3 regions of the Cellulomonas sp. ICMP 17802 genome follow, and region 3 is predicted to be linked to each of the others. Evidence: riboswitches for the same ligand, from Rfam matches in the RefSeq annotation. Region 3 holds a riboswitch; each other region holds the start of a gene.
What was found. Region 3 has a riboswitch for S-adenosylmethionine ahead of AB5970_RS03640 (NADPH-dependent FMN reductase). Riboswitches for the same ligand answer to the same signal wherever they lie in the genome.
Positions count from the first base shown of each region.

Region 1 (5,081 bases), 220 kb from region 3:
CGGATCCTCATGAGGGTCTCCTGCGGACGACGGTCGCGGCCGACGCCCCTGCGCCGCGCCGCGCGGGCACCCGGAGGGCGCCCTGTGTCCTCTTCGTCGGATCCCGCCCGCTCGGATGCACGCGGCCCTCGCCGCCCGGTCAGGACCGTGGCGCGGGATCGGCGTCCCTGGCGCCGAGGAAGACCGCCGAGGCGATCACGGCGAAGGTGACACCCCACGCGGCGAGGCCGGCGGCGACGCAGACCGCGCCGACCGCGACGAACAGCGCCGTCTGCGCAGCCACCCGCGGCCCGCGCCGGAGCCGGTGCCGCGACGCCGGGGCCATCCAGCGCGCCCAGATCGCCACGGCCACGGCCGGCAGCCCGACCGCCAGCGCGAGCGACGCCGGGGTGCTCGGCCCGAGCCGCCACCCGGCCACCGCCAGCAGCGCGACCATGGCGAGCTCGCAGAGGAAGGCGAGCACGCCGAGCACGCCGACCGCGGGCGGGTCGGCTGGTCGGTCGGCCGGTGGTGTGGTCACCGGACCATCCTGTCGGCTCGGCAGGGCGCTGGAGGTCGGCGCCGCCGCGACAACGAGGTGTGCGCACGAGAACGAGGGTCCGGACCCGCGTTCTCGTGCCGAACCCTCGTCCTCACCGCGGGTGGCGTCCGTCGAGCTCGACGAGGGCAGCCCGGAGCACCGAGCTCGACGAGGTGAGCTCGGTGCCGGGCCGTCCGCGGCAGGGGTCAGTCGTCCAGGGCCGGGCCGCAGGCCGCTGCGGCCGTGGCCGCCAGGTGGTCCAGGCCGTGCACGGCGAGCAGCGGGCGGGTGTCGTCGACCACCGCCCAGCAGCCGTCGACCACCTCGTACCGCACGGCCGGCCCGGCGGACAGGTACGACGTCAGCGCGGCGACCAGGCGGTCGACCGCCTCGCTGGTGGTGCCCACGCCGACCGACGCCCGGATGGCGCCGCCCGAGGCCCCGAGGTGCGCGAGCAGCGGGTGGGCGCAGAACCGGCCGTCGCGCACGCCGATGCCGTGCTCGGCGGCGAGGTACGCCGCGACCAGGCCCGGGTCGTGGTCCGGCACCGTGAACGTCAGCACGCCCACCGGCGCCGCCGAGTCGGGCCAGATGCGCGCGATCTCGACGCCGTCGATGCCCGACAGCCCCTCGACCAGGCGCGCCCGCAGCGCCTCCTCGTGCGCCGCGAGGGCACCGGCCGGGAGGGCCGCCAGCTGGTCGCACGCCTCGGCCAGCGCGATCGCGCCGAGCACGTTGGGCGAGCCCGCCTCGTGCCGGGCCGGCGCGGGCTGCCAGATCGTCCGGTCGGCGCGCACGTCGCGCACCGCACCTCCCCCTGCGAGGTACGGCGTGCCACTGTCGAGCCAGTCGCGGCGACCCACGAGGGCCCCCGCGCCGAACGGTGCGTAGGTCTTGTGGCCCGAGAACGCCACGTAGTCGGCGTGCGTCGACGCCAGCGAGAAGCCGCGGTGCGGAACCAGCTGCGCGCCGTCGACCGCCACCCTCGCGCCCGCGGCGTGGGCGAGCGCGACGACCTGGTCGATCGGCAGCGCCTCGCCCGTCACGTTCGACGCGCCCGTCACGGTGACCAGCGCGTACCGCTGGCGGGCGAGCTCGTCGCGCACGGCGTCGAGCGTCGCCGCGACCGTGCCGGCGATCGGCAGGATCGTCGTGCGGTTGCCGTGGCGCTCCGACGACTGGACCCAGGGCAGCAGGTTGGCGTGGTGCTCGACGTCCAGCACCAGCACACGCCCCCCGGCGGGCACGACGCCGGCCAGCAGGTTGAGCGAGTCGGTGGTGTTGCGGGTGACGATCGCGACGTCGTCGGGACGGGCGTCGACGAACCGCGCGATGGTCTGCCGCGCGGACTCGTACAGCGCGGTCGACACCTGGGAGAGGTAGCCCGCCCCGCGGTGCACGGAGGCGTACAGCGGCAGCACCTCGGTCACGCGGGCCGCTACGGCCTCGAGCGCGGGAGCGCTGGCGGCGTAGTCGAGGTTGGCGTAGACGCGCTGGGTGCCGTCCACCAGCGGGACGGTCGTCGTTCCGCCGACGACGGGCAGCAGGGCGCTCACCTCGGTCGCACACGAGAGACGCTCGGCGATGGCAGTCATGGGGTCCTCCGACACGTTCCGGGGGAACACCGTCGACGGTGGGACCCCGCGCTTGCCGAGCCCCGGACGGGACGCGGCCAGGTCGTCACCCGGGGCACCCCGCCGCGGAGGAGGGTTGCCGGCCAGCGAGCCGGGGCTTGACGCTGGCGCTCATGACCTGCAACGAGGGTCCCGGCAGCCCGCCGCGCCTGTCAACGCACCGCGCGGTTCGTCTCGCCTAGCGGGACACCCTGTCCACCAGTTGGAGCCGCGGCATCGCCGCGCGTAGCATCGCCGGCACCATCCAGAGCGGCTGAGAGATCTGGCTCGACGACGCCGCAGCAACCCGCGGGCACCACGTGCCCGGCCGAGGGTGCTACCGCCAGGACCGATGAGACGAGGGCTTTGATGAGCTACGCCGGCGACCTGACCCCCCAGCAGGCCTGGGACCTCCTGACGTCCGACGAGACCGCCGTGCTCGTCGACGTCCGCACGGACGCCGAGTGGCGGTACGTCGGCATCCCGGACGCCGCGGCGCTCGACGGCCGCGCGGCGCTGGTCGAGTGGGTGTCGTACCCGTCGGGACGGCCCAACCCGCAGTTCCTCAAGCAGCTCGCCGACGCCGGCGTCACGTCCGGCCGACCCGTGGTGTTCCTGTGCCGCTCGGGCGTGCGGTCCATCGCCGCCGCGCAGGCCGCCACCGCCGCGGGCCTGGGTCCCGCGTACAACGTGCTCGAGGGCTTCGAGGGCGACGTCGGCCCCGACGGCCACCGCGGCCACTCGGGCTGGCGCGCCGCCGGCCTCCCGTGGCGGCAGGCGTGAGCCCCCGGCGCGTCCCCGGCCCGGCCGACTGGGACGACCGCCGAGCGCCGCGCACCGACCTGCGGCCCGACACCCTCGCCGTCCGCGGCGGGCTGGTGCGCTCGCAGTTCCAGGAGACGTCCGAGGCGCTGTTCCTCACGCAGGGCTACGTCTACGACGCCGCCGCCGAGGCCGAGGCCGCGTTCGCCGGCGAGGCCGATCGCTTCCTCTACTCGCGCTACGGCAACCCGACGGTGTCGACGTTCGAGGAGCGCCTGCGGCTGCTCGAGGGCGCCGAGGCCGCGTTCGCCACGGCGTCCGGCATGTCGGCGGTCTTCACGTCGATCGCCGCGATCGTGCAGTCGGGCTCGCGCATCGTGTCCGCGCGGGCGCTGTTCGGGTCCACCGTCGTGATCTTCGAGGAGATCCTGGCCAAGTGGGGCGTCCGCACCGACTACGTCGACGGGCACGAGCTCGGGCAGTGGGAGGAGGCGCTCTCGACGCCGGCCGACGTCGTGTTCTTCGAGACGCCGTCCAACCCCATGCAGGACCTCGTCGACATCGCGGCCGTGAGCCGGCTGGCGCACGCGGCGGGCGCCACCGTCATCGTCGACAACGTGTTCGCCACGCCCGTGCTCTCCCGGCCGCTCGAGCTGGGTGCGGACGTGATCGTGTACTCGGCGACCAAGCACATCGACGGGCAGGGGCGCGTGCTCGGCGGCGCGATCCTGGGCACGGACGAGTACATCCACGGTCCGGTGCAGACGCTGATCCGGAACACCGGACCGTCGCTGTCGGCGTTCAACGCGTGGGTGCTGCTCAAGGGGCTGGAGACGCTGTCGCTGCGCGTCCGGCACCAGACGGCGTCGGCCCTGCAGATCGCGTCGTGGCTCGAGCAGCAGCCCGGCGTCTCGCTCGTGCGCTACCCGTACCTGCCGTCCCACCCGCAGCACCAGCTGGCGCTCGCACAGCAGTCCGGCGGCGGCACGGTGGTGACCTTCAACCTCGCGGTGCCCGAGGGCACCCAGCCCGACGTCGCCAAGAAGGCCACGTTCGGCGTGCTCGACGCGCTGCGGATCGTCGACATCTCGAACAACCTGGGCGACGCCAAGTCGATGGTCACGCACCCCGCGACGACCACGCACCGCAAGCTCGGGCCCGAGGGCCGCGCGGCCGTGGGCATCGCGGAGACGACGGTCCGGCTGTCGGTCGGTCTCGAGGACCCGGCGGACCTCGTCGACGACCTGACGCAGGCGCTCGACACACTCGCCGGCTGACGCCTCCCCGATCCGGTCGGCCCGGCGCGGAACACTGACCGCATGAGCCCGTCGTCGTCGCTGGTCCGCCTGCTCGTCGGGGTGCTCGCCGGGATCGTCGTCGGCTCGGTCATCGGGTGGACCTCGCCGGTCGCCGCGGTGCTGGCCGGCTGGGCGACCGTGGCCGCGGTCTTCGTCGTGTGGACCTGGATCGTGGTCGGCCCGATGGGTCCCGACGACACCGCGTCGCACGCCACGCGCGAGGAGCCCACCCGGTTCGGGGCCCACGCCGTGGTCATCGCGGCGGCGCTCGTGACCCTAGTCGGCGTGGTGCTCGTGCTGGTCGACAAGGAGATCGGCCAGCTCCTGCCGACGATCGCGGTGCTCTCCAGCGTGCTGGCCTCGTGGGCGGCGATCCACACCGTGTTCGCGCTGCGCTACGCGCGGATGTTCCTGACGGACGGCGCCGGCGGGATCGACTTCCACATGACGGAGGCGCCGCGGTACAGCGACTTCGCCTACGTCGCGGTGACCGTGGGCATGAGCTTCGCCATCTCGGACACCGACCTCGGGTCGTCGTCCATGCGGCGGACGGCGCTGGTGCACGCGCTGCTCAGCTACCTGTTCGGCACCGTGATCATCGCGCTGCTGGTGAACCTCGTCGCGTCGATGTGACCGCTCAGAGCCGGACGGTCTCGTTCTCGCCGCCGTCGTAGCGCTCGCCGGTGACCTTGGCCTTGACCAGGCTGAACGCCGTCGTCAGCCGGCCGCCCTTGGCGTGCCAGTACTCCGCGGTCTCGCCGTGCAGCACGACCAGGACGACGCCGGGGGTCTCGGGACCGTCGGGGAACCAGGCCTCGGCCGACGTGCCCCAGAGCTCCTTGATCTTGGCGAGGTCACGGACCACCTCGGCGCGACCCGAGACCGAGA
Region 1 is NZ_JBGFQZ010000002.1:228,778-233,858, reverse strand. It holds gene AB5970_RS04730 (fasciclin domain-containing protein) at 1-11, opposite strand, end outside; gene AB5970_RS04725 (YrdB family protein) at 140-520, opposite strand; gene AB5970_RS04720 (aminotransferase class V-fold PLP-dependent enzyme) at 727-2,115, opposite strand; SAM riboswitch class IV at 2,159-2,273, opposite strand; SAM riboswitch class I at 2,392-2,492, shown strand; gene AB5970_RS04715 (rhodanese-like domain-containing protein) at 2,503-2,916, shown strand; gene AB5970_RS04710 (O-succinylhomoserine sulfhydrylase) at 2,913-4,172, shown strand; gene AB5970_RS04705 (DUF1345 domain-containing protein) at 4,215-4,826, shown strand; gene AB5970_RS04700 (pyridoxamine 5'-phosphate oxidase family protein) at 4,831-5,081, opposite strand, start outside.
Region 1: it holds a riboswitch for S-adenosylmethionine, as region 3 does, so the genes downstream of both, AB5970_RS04720 (aminotransferase class V-fold PLP-dependent enzyme) here and AB5970_RS03640 (NADPH-dependent FMN reductase) in region 3, are expected to answer to the same signal.

Region 2 (5,081 bases), on a different contig from region 3:
GGCTCGCCGTGCACCAGCACGTCGAAGCCGATCTTCTCCTGCAGCTCGACGACGCGGCGGATCTCCGCCTTCATCTCGTCGTCGTACTGCGCCTCCGTCAGCTCGCCCTTGCCGAACGCGGCGCGGGCCGTGCGGATCTCGGTGGTCTGCGGGAACGAGCCGATGGACGTGGTGGGCAGAGGCGGCAGGTTGAGGCGCGCGGCCTGGGCGACCTTGCGCTCCTCGAACGGGCCGCGGCTGAACGCGGACTCGTCGAGCGCGGCGACGCGGTCGCGGACCTCGGGGTTGACCACGCCGGGCGCCGTGCGGCGCGAGCTCACCGCGTCGGTCGCGGCCAGCAGCTGCTCGTGGATGGCCTCGCGGCCCTCGGTGAGGCCCTCGGCCAGGGTGACGACCTCGACGACCTTCTCGTCGGCGAACGCGAGCCAGGTCTTGAGTGTGGCGTCGAGGTTCGGCTCGTCCTCGAGCGTGTGCGGGACGTGGAACAGCGACGTCGAGGTGCCGACGGTGACCGCGGCGGCGCCGAGGCCCTCGAGCTGCTCGAGGATCGCCAGCTTGGCGTCGAGGTCGGCGCGCCAGATGTTGTGGCCGTCGATGACGCCGGCGACGAGGGTCTTGGACTCCAGGCCCGGGACCTTCTCGGCGGGCGCGTGGCCGCGGACCAGGTCGATCCCGATCGCCTCGACGTCCGTCGCGGCCAGCACCGGGAACGCCGCGCCGAGGTCGCCGTAGGGCGCCGCGACGAGGATGGCCGGGCGGTCGGTCAGGTCCGTCGCCAGCGCGCGGTACGCCTCGATGACGGCGGCGAGCAGCTGATCGGCCGGGACCGTGACCGAGTCGGAGACCAGGGCGGGCTCCTCCAGCTGGACCCACGTGGCACCGGCCGCGGCGAGGGCCGTGAGCAGCTCGGCGTAGACGGGCAGCAGGTCGGCCAGGCGGTCGATCGGCGCGAAGCCCTCGGGGGCGTCCTCGGTGGCCTTGGCCAGCGCGAGGTAGGTGACGGGGCCGACGAGCACCGGGCGGGTGAGCACGCCGTCCGCGAGGGCCTCCGCGAACTCCCGGACCGGGCGGTCGCTGGCGAACCGGAACGTGGTCTCCGGGCCGATCTCGGGCACCAGGTAGTGGTAGTTGGTGTCGAACCACTTGGTCATCTCGAGCGGCAGGTCGTCGCCGCGGCCGCGGGCCACCGTGGAGTAGCCGGCGAGGTCGAGCGAGCCGTCGGCGCCGACGAGGTCCGCGAAGCGGGCCGGCACGGCACCCACCACGGCGGTGGCGTCGAGCACCTGGTCGTAGAACGAGAAGGCGCTGGGGATGGCCGGCACGTCGGTGGCCAGGCCGAGCTCGGCCAGGCGCGTGCGGGTGCGCTTGCGCAGGTCGGCGGCGGTGGCCTCGACCTCGTCGGCCGTGGTGCGGCCGGCCCAGAACGCCTCGAGGGCCTTCTTCAGCTCGCGGCGCGGGCCGATGCGGGGGTACCCGAGCACGGAGCTCGCGGGGAACGTGGGGGTGGTGTCGCTCATGTGTCTACTCAGTCCCTCGGGGGTCGGGCGGGTGCCGTGTCCTGCGGCCAGCCGGCCAGGTCCGGAGCTGTCCGAGCTCCGCCGTCGAGGTGTGCACCCTCGAGCAGGTCAAGTGCGGCATGGTGCTGGTTGAACGTGTACAGGTGGACGCCGGGCGCCCCGCCGTCCAGGACGCCGTTGACCAGGTCGACGCTGGCCCGGATACCCCGGCGGTGGCGGTCGAGCTCGTCGTCGGCGGAGCCGAGCAGGTCCAGCAGCCGGCCCGGCACGGGGACGCCGGTGAGCTCCTGGACCCGCAGCAGGCGGGCCGGGTCCGTGGTCGGGATGATGCCCGGGATGATCGGGATGGTCACGCCGGCCTCACGGGCCTCCGCCACGATACCCAGGTAGTCGTCGGCGTCGAAGAACACCTGCGTGATCGCGAAGTCGGCGCCGGCCTGCTGCTTGGCCAGCAGCGAGGCGACGTCCTGCGCGCGGGTGCCGCCGGTGGCGTGGTTGCCGCGCGGGAACGCCGCCACGGCGACCGACAGCGGGCGCACGCGTGCCCGGACGGCCTGCGAGGGGCTGTCCGCGCACCGTTGGGCCTCGATGTCGCGCAGCAGCGCGACCAGCTCGCCCGCGGTCTGGAGCCCGTCGGGGTGGGCCTCCCAGTCCGTCTGGTCGGTGGGCGGGTCCCCCCGCAGCGCGAGGAACGAGCGCAGACCCTCGTCGAGGAACTCCCCCACGATCTCGGTGATCTCCGCGCGCGACGTGCCGACGCAGGTGAGGTGGGCGATCGGGTTGAGCGTGGTCTCGCGCAGCAGCCGGCGGACCAGCGCGCGCGTGGTGACCCGCGTCTTGCCCGACGCCCCGTAGGTCACCGAGACGAAGTCGGGGTGGACCGACTCGAGCGCCCGGATGGTGGCCCACAGGCGGGGCGCGGCGTCCGGGTTGCGCGGCGGGAAGAGCTCGAACGAGACGGTCGGACGGTCGTTCGCGGTGTGCGCGCGAGGGGCCGGCGCGGCGTGCAGGCCGGGCGTGCGAGGCTCCACGGCGGCCGCGCTCACGACGCGACCAGCGAGGTGGTCGCCACCGGGGCGGTGGGGGGACACGTGGTCTGCGGGGACATTGCTCACTCCATCGTCCCTGGCGGAAGCACCCACACCCTCGGCGGGGAGGGGGGTTGCTGCGGCGTCGTCGAGCCAGGTCTCTCGGCCGCTCTGGATGGTAGGCGCGATGGTAGACCGCCGATCACATGCTGGGCAACAGTGCTCGACCCGTGAGACGACGATGTCCGACGGTTGTGCGGCACCACCGCGCGTCCAGGACGTGCGGCAGAGCGGGTGGCCGGAGCGTCAGTGCGGGCGGCGGGGGGCGAGGTTGCCGGTCTGCATGCGGCTGCGCTGCGACGGCACGTCGAACCACGAGGTGGGGGAGCCGGCGGGGACGGACAGGAGCCCGTCCTGGACCGCCGCGAGGACCCCGGCGTCCGGGGCGACGTTGTCCGTCAGCGCCTCGGCCGCCGCGCGCACGGCGTCACGCCGGGCGTCGGGGTCGGGCATCTCCGTCATGGGCGGCACTGTAGTCCGCGCCCATCCCGGTGCCGAGACCCCCGCGCGAGCGTCACCCGCCAGGAGTAGTCGTCACTCCGGAGGGTGAGCCACGGCGGCCGACGGGCAGGTGGCCAGGTGGTCGTCCACGACGCCGCAGGCCTGCATGGCCGCGTACGCGGTGACCGGTCCGACGAACCGGAAGCCGAGCGACTTGAGCTCGCGGGCGAGCGCGCGCGACTCGTCCGTCTGCGCGGGGACGCCCGCCCAGGTCAGGGGCCGGACGTACCCGGTTCGGTCGGGCGCGTGCGACCACAGCACCCCGTCCAGCGTGCGCCCGGCGGCGTGCAGCTCGCGGAGCGCGCGCCCGTTGGCGATGGTCGCCTCGATCTTCGCGCGGTTGCGCACGATGCCGGCGTCCGCCATGAGCCGGGCCACGTCGTCGTCGCCGAACTCCGCGACCACCTCCGGGTCGAAGTCGGCGAACGCCGCCCGGAAGGCGGGCCGCTTGCGGAGCACGGTGATCCAGGCGAGGCCGGACTGGAACCCCTCGAGCGCGAACCGCTCGAACAGGGCGTGCTCGCCGTGGACCGGCACGCCCCACTCCTCGTCGTGGTACTGCTCGTACAGAGGGTTGCCGTCGCCGAAGCAGCGGCCCGTGCGCACGTCGTCCGTCGTGGTCATGCGGTGAGTCTGCCCGCCGCCGCCGACACCACCGCCGCCGGCGTGTGGACGCGTCGGGGCTGTGGGCGGCTCACACGGCCTGCCCGGCGAGCGCCACGAGGCGCTCGATGCCGTCGAGGATCAGGACGGTCCCGAAGTCGAGCCCCTCGCGGTCCTCGTCCCGGTCGTCCGGGCCGAAGGAGAACGCCCCCGCGGCCGAGGCCCGCAGCAGGGCGGGGTGCGCGGACGGCGACGCGAGGACGTCGATGAGCGCGCCGAGGTCCGGGGCCTCGTCGACACCGCCCGCCGTCCCCACGGCCGAGGTCCGCGCGCTGCCCGTGAGCTCCTCGGTGACCCGGAGCTGGTCCAGCGCGTGCGTCGCCAGCAGGCCGATCGCGCCCACCTTCTGCCGCTCGGACAGCGGGGTCTCGTCGAGCGCGGCGAGCATCGCCTCCATCCACGCGAGCCGGCCCGGGCCCACGGCGTGCAGCACGGTCGTGGTCCGCGCGAGCCACGGGTGCGCCCGCAGGACCGGCTGCTGGATGGCGAGGATCAGCTCGAGCCGCTCGCGCCAGCCGCCCACCTCGGGCCCGAGCACCGGCGGCCGCCCGCCCGCGCGGTCGGACATGAGGCTCAGCACCTCGTCCTTCGACGACACGTACCGGTAGAGCGACATCGTCGTGAAGCCGAGCGACTCGGCCAGGCGCGCCATGGAGACGGCGTCGAGACCCTCGGCGTCGGCCAGCGCGATGCCCGCGTCGGCGATCTGCTCGAGCGTCAGGCTCGGGCGCGGGCCGGGCCTCCCCTCCGCCGGGGTGCGCCAGAGGACGGCGATGCCGGGGGGCAGCTCGACCGACGCGCTCTCGGAGCCCGCCACCCGCACGGCCTGCCGACGCGCCTTCTCGGCCTCGCGCGCGGCCTGCTGCTGGGCCAGCGCCGCCGCGCGCTGCGCCTTCTCGGCCTCGCGCAGCTGGCGGGCCGCCTCCTTGACCGCCTGCTGCGCCTCCCGCTCGCGCTCGGTGCGCCGCCGCTCCGCCTCCTTGGCCAGGTCCTGCTCGGCCCGCAGGCGGTCCCGCTCGAGCCGCTCGGCGTCCTTGCGCAGCCGCTCGGCCTCCTTCTGCGCGGAGCGCTCGGCGTCGCGGTCGATCTTCTCGAGCTCGCGGCGCAGCCGGTCGGCCTCCTTGGCCTGCGCCCGCTCGGCCCTCTCCCGGTCGCGGCGCAGCGCCTCGGCCTCTCGCGTGCCCTCGTCGTCGTCCACGACACCTCCTTGACGGTCGATCCTACAAGTGTGTATGAAGTACACACACAGTTTACGACATACACAGAAGGCGAGACCGCGATGACTGCTCCTGTCGTCGTCGCCCGAGGGCTG
Region 2 is NZ_JBGFQZ010000001.1:243,636-248,716, forward strand. It holds gene metE (5-methyltetrahydropteroyltriglutamate--homocysteine S-methyltransferase) at 1-1,517, opposite strand, end outside; gene AB5970_RS01285 (methylenetetrahydrofolate reductase) at 1,526-2,563, opposite strand; SAM riboswitch class I at 2,631-2,727, opposite strand; gene AB5970_RS01290 (hypothetical protein) at 2,852-3,067, opposite strand; gene AB5970_RS01295 (DNA-3-methyladenine glycosylase I) at 3,140-3,730, opposite strand; gene AB5970_RS01300 (TetR/AcrR family transcriptional regulator) at 3,801-4,967, opposite strand; gene AB5970_RS01305 (ATP-binding cassette domain-containing protein) at 5,049-5,081, shown strand, end outside.
Region 2: it holds a riboswitch for S-adenosylmethionine, as region 3 does, so the genes downstream of both, AB5970_RS01285 (methylenetetrahydrofolate reductase) here and AB5970_RS03640 (NADPH-dependent FMN reductase) in region 3, are expected to answer to the same signal.

Region 3 (5,081 bases):
CACCCGTGGCCCAGTGGCACCTACGGGCTGGGCACCCCGGGCGAGGGCATCAAGGTCGGGTTCCACGCCGTCGGGCCGGTGACCGACCCCGACCGCCGCTCGTTCACGGCCGAGCCCACGCAGCTCGCGCTGCTGCAGGAGTACGCCGCGCAGTGGCTGCCGGGCGTCGACCCGACCGTGCCGCACCCGATCTCGTGCACCTACACGACGACCCCCGACCACGACTTCGTCCTGGACCGCCGCGGACCGCTCGTGGTCGCCGCCGGGTTCTCCGGCCACGGCTTCAAGTTCGCGCCCGCGATCGGCCGGGTGCTCGCCGACCTCGCCGTGGAACCCGTCGACGACCCCGTCTCGGCGTCGCACGCCGCCTTCCACCTGTCCCGCCCCGCCCTGCAGGAGACCCGATGACCCGCCGTGCCGTGCCCCTGTCCGTGCTCGACCTCGCCCCCGTGCCCGCCGGCAGCACCGGCGCGGCGGCCCTGCGGTCGGCCGTCGACCGGGCGCAGCGGCTCGAGCGGCTGGGCTACCGGCGCGTCTGGTTCGCCGAGCACCACCTCGCGCCCGGCGTGGCCTCCGCGGCGCCGGGCGTGCTGGCCGCGCTCGCGGCGTCCGCGACGTCGACCATCCGCGTGGGGTCCGCCGCCGTGCTGCTGGGCACCACCAGCCCGGCGGTCGCGGCCGAGCAGTTCGGGACGGTCGCGGCGCTGCACCCCGGCCGCGTGGACCTCGGGCTCGGGCGTGCGTCGTTCCCGCCGCCCGGCAAGGACGCGAGCGCCGCACCCGACGCCTCGGCCCCGGGGAACGGACGGGTGCCGGCGTCGGCGACCGAGGCCCGGGTGGTCGACGGCCTCCTCGTGCCGGCCGCGCCGCCGTTCACGTTCGCCGACCCGGACCTGCGCGCGCGGTTCGTCGCGCAGCAGCAGTTCCTCTCCGCGGGCCGCACCCCGGAACCGTTCCGGGACGAGCTGTCCACGGTCCTCGCGCTGCAGGCCGGGACCGCGCGCGCCGGCGACCGGTCCGTCACCAGCCCGGCCGTCGAGGGCTCCGACCTGGCCCTGTGGGTGCTGGCGTCGAGCGCGGGGGAGAGCGCCCGCGTGGCCGGCGAGCTGGGCCTGCCGCTCGCGGCGAACTACCACGTGAGCCCGGCGACCGTGCTGGAGACGGTCGCCGCCTATCGCGCGGCCTTCACGCCGGGCGTGCTCGACCGGCCGTACGTCGTGGTGTCCGCCGACGTGCTCGTCGCCGACACGCAGGCCCGGGCGGACGAGCTGGCGGACCCGTTCGCCGAGTGGGTGCTCTCGATCCGCAGCGGCGCGAGCGCCATCCCGTACCCGCGGCCGGGGACGACGACGCCGTGGGAGCTGCGCGGCGAGGACGAGCGCGCGTTGCTGCGCGACCGGCTCGACACGAGGATCGTCGGCGACCCGTCGACGGTCGTGCGCGGGCTCGACGCCGTGGTCCGGGCGACCGGTGCCGACGAGCTGCTGGTCACCACCATCACGCACGACCCCGCCGACACGGCCCGCTCGGACGAGCTCCTCGCGCGCGCCTGGGGCCTCGCGGCCGCCGGCGAGCTGGTGGGCGCCTCCGCGGCGTCGGGCTCCCGCTGACCCACCCGCAACGTCCGCACTCCGGCGGGTCCTGACCCCCACGAGTGCGGACGTTGCGCATCACCCGACCACAGTGTCCGCACTCCGGTGGGTCCTGGCCCGCACGAGTGCGGACGTTGCGCGTCGCAGGCAGTGAGGCCTCCCCGTTCGCGTCGGGGGTCGCCCGCGTCGATGCGGAGATGGATGCGAGTTTCGTGGGCTCCTGGACCACGTGTCGTGCATTCATCCCTGCATCGACGCCGGAATGCCGACCGCCGCCGCGGCCCGGCCGCTGCCCGCCGCAGCCGTGACGTCCGGACGCAGCGAGGCCCCGGTGGATCACCACCGGGGCATCGTCGCGGGTCGGTCAGACGGCCGTGTGGTCGCCGATCCGGTGGTAGGTGCGGTCGTGGTAGACGAGCGGCAGCGCCTCGTCGGCGATGCCGTGCGCCAGGGCGCGGACCGAGATCAGGTACGACCCGCCGACGGGGACGCGCTGCACGACACGGCCCCGCAGCCAGGACACCGCGCCGTCGATGACCGGCTCGCCGGTGTCGAGCGCGGCCCAGCCGCCCGCGGCGAACCGGTCGATGCCGCTCGTCGCGAACCGCGCGGACACGTCGTCCTGCGCGGCCGACAGGAAGCTGATCGCCAGCGTGCGCGCCCGCGAGAGGGCCGGCCACGAGGACGACGTCGACGCCAGCGAGAACGCCAGCAGGGGCGGCTCGGCCGACACGGAGATGACCGACGTGGCGGTGAACCCGACCGGCCGGCCCTCGTCGTCGAGCAGGGTCACCACGGCGACGCCCGCCGGGTGCCGGCGGAACACGTCCTTGTAGGCCTGCGGGCTCAGCTGCGGCTCGTCCTGCTCCGCGAGGTCGGCGTCGAGCACGCGGAGGAGCTCGGCGGTCATGCCGGGACGACCGCGAGGTCGAGGGCGGCGCGCAGCGGGGCGGCGGCGCGCTCGAGCCAGCGGTCGATCGCGGCGTCGAGGTCGGCCAGGTCGGCCTCCGTGACGGCCAGGGCGCGGGTGGGCACGGTCGCCCCGAGCTCCACCAGCAGCGGCCGCAGGTGAACCTCGCCGGCGAGCAGGTGCGCCGGGCCGCCCGAGACCACGAGCGGGACGGCGACCACCCCGGCGAGCCCGTCCGGCCCGTACAGGTCGAGGAACGACTTGAGCAGCCCGGTGTAGGTGGCCTTGTAGACGGGGGTCGCGACGACGAGCAGGCGGGCGGCCGAGACCGTCGCGAGCGCGGGATCGAGCAGGGAGCGGTCCGCCGTGAACAGCTGGTGGCCGATCGTCGCCAGGTCGACGGTGCCGACCTGCTCACCCTCGGCGAGCCGGCCGGCGACGCGGGTCGCGGCCGCGAGGGTGCGCGACTCGGGCCGAGGGTTGCCCACGAGGGCGACGACGGAGGGGGCTTGCTGCTGGACCACGGTGGAGCTCCTTCTCGCTGCACGCTTGCCGCGCCGGTCGGCACGGCCGGGTCATCTCCCGGAGCACCCCGTCGTGGAGGGGTTGCTGACCAGCGAGCCGGGGCTTCGCGCTGGTGCTCGTGACCTAGGGCGGAGTTGTAGCAACGGGTCGGCGCCCGGCAAGGGCTTCGCCGGAGAATCCCGAATGACGGACACGCCGAGAACCCGGGAGGATGCGTGTCGAGGACGGGCGGCCGGCTCCGACCCAGCAGTGAGAGAGTCCGCAGGGACGAGAGCACCGGGAGCGCATCGTGAAGTACATGCTGATGATGACGTACCACGTCGAGGGCGTCCCCCCGATCGACACCTGGGCGCCGGAGGACGTGCGGCGCCACATCCAGTTCCAGCACGACCTCGGCGCGGAGCTGGTGGCCAGCGGCGAGCTCGTCGACGGCCAGGGGCTCGCGTGGCCGGGCACGGCCAAGTTCGTCCGCAGCGACGGGGTGTCCGCGCCGGTCGTGCTCGACGGGCCGTTCCCCGAGTCGAAGGAGTTCCTGGCGGGCTACTGGATGGTCGACGTCCAGGACGAGGCGCGGGCCGTCGAGATCGCCGCGAGGGCGTCGGCGGCACCCGGGCCGGACGGCGTCCCGATCCAGCAGGTGTTCGAGGTCCGCGCGCTGATGGAGGCTCCCTCTCCTGTCGACTGACCCCGCGGACCGGACGGTCGAGAACCTGCTGCGCGAGCTGGCGCCGCAGGTCCTCGGCGTGCTGGTCCGGCGGTCGGGGGACCTGGCCGATGCCGAGGACGCCCTGCAGGAGGCCCTGCTGGCCGCCACGACACAGTGGCCGGTCGGCGGTGTCCCCGCCAACCCCCACGCGTGGCTCGTGGTGGTGGGTGACCACAAGCTGGTGGACCGGTACCGCAGCGAGGACGCGCGCCGCCGCCGCGAGGAGCTCGTCGCGACGATGGACGCGGGCGCCGAGGCCGTGCAGTCCGACGACTCGCTGCTCCTGCTCTTCGGCTGCTGCCACCCGGCGCTCAGCCCGACGTCGGCCGTGGCGCTGACGCTGCGGTCGGTCGGCGGCCTGACCACCGCGGAGATCGCGCGGGCGTTCGTGGTGCCCGAGGCGACGATGGCGCAGCGCCTCAGCCGGGCGCGCCGGACGCTGCGCGAGCTGGACGGTCCGTTCCGGATGCCGTCGGCGGCGGACTACCCCGGGCGGCTGCGCGCCGTGCTCCGGGTGCTCTACCTGATGTTCAACGAGGGCTACGCCAGCACGACGGGTGCCGCGGTGGCGCGCGCCGACCTCGCCGGCGAGGCCCTGCGGCTGACCCGCGCGCTGCACGCGAGCCTCCCCGACGACCCCGAGGTGACCGGGCTGCTCGCGCTCGTCCTGCTCACCGACGCGCGCCGGCCCGCGCGCACGGGCCCGCACGGCGAGCTGGTGCCGCTGGCGGACCAGGACCGCGGGCTGTGGGACCGGGCGATGATCGCCGAGGGGGTCGCGCTGGTCGAGGACGCCCTCGGGCGGGGTGCCGTCGGGGAGTACCAGCTGCAGGCCGCGATCGCGGCGGTGCACGACGAGGCGCCCACCGCCGACGAGACCGACTGGCCCCAGCTGCTCGCGCTGTACGGGCTGCTCGAGCGCGCGACCGGCAACCCGATGGTGACCCTCAACCGCGCGGTCGCGCTCGCCATGGTGCACGGCCCCGAGGCCGGCCTCGCGCTCCTGTCGACGCTGGACGAGCCGCTGGCCGGCCACCACCGCCTCGCCGCCGTGCGCGGGCACCTGCTGGAGCGGGCGGGCCGGCCCGCCGAGGCCGCCGACCAGCTGCTCCGCGCGTCGCGGGGGACCACCAGCCTGGCGGAGCGCGAGTACCTGCAGGTGCAGGTGGCGCGGCTGCGGCACGGGTCGGCACCCTGACGCGACGGCAGCCCGGCGCCGCGCCCGAACGGGTGAGCGTTGGACCGTTCGGGTGGTCCGATATGTCCGATGTTGCCGACTCACCCGGACGGACCCACCATGAGCAGATCGCACCTCCCGCGACGCAGCGTCGTCTGATCCCAGGCGCCG
Region 3 is NZ_JBGFQZ010000002.1:10,813-15,893, forward strand. It holds gene AB5970_RS03625 (FAD-dependent oxidoreductase) at 1-408, shown strand, start outside; gene AB5970_RS03630 (LLM class flavin-dependent oxidoreductase) at 405-1,610, shown strand; gene AB5970_RS03635 (flavin reductase family protein) at 1,957-2,502, opposite strand; gene AB5970_RS03640 (NADPH-dependent FMN reductase) at 2,499-3,026, opposite strand; SAM riboswitch class IV at 3,043-3,151, opposite strand; gene AB5970_RS03645 (YciI family protein) at 3,326-3,712, shown strand; gene AB5970_RS03650 (RNA polymerase sigma factor) at 3,750-4,931, shown strand.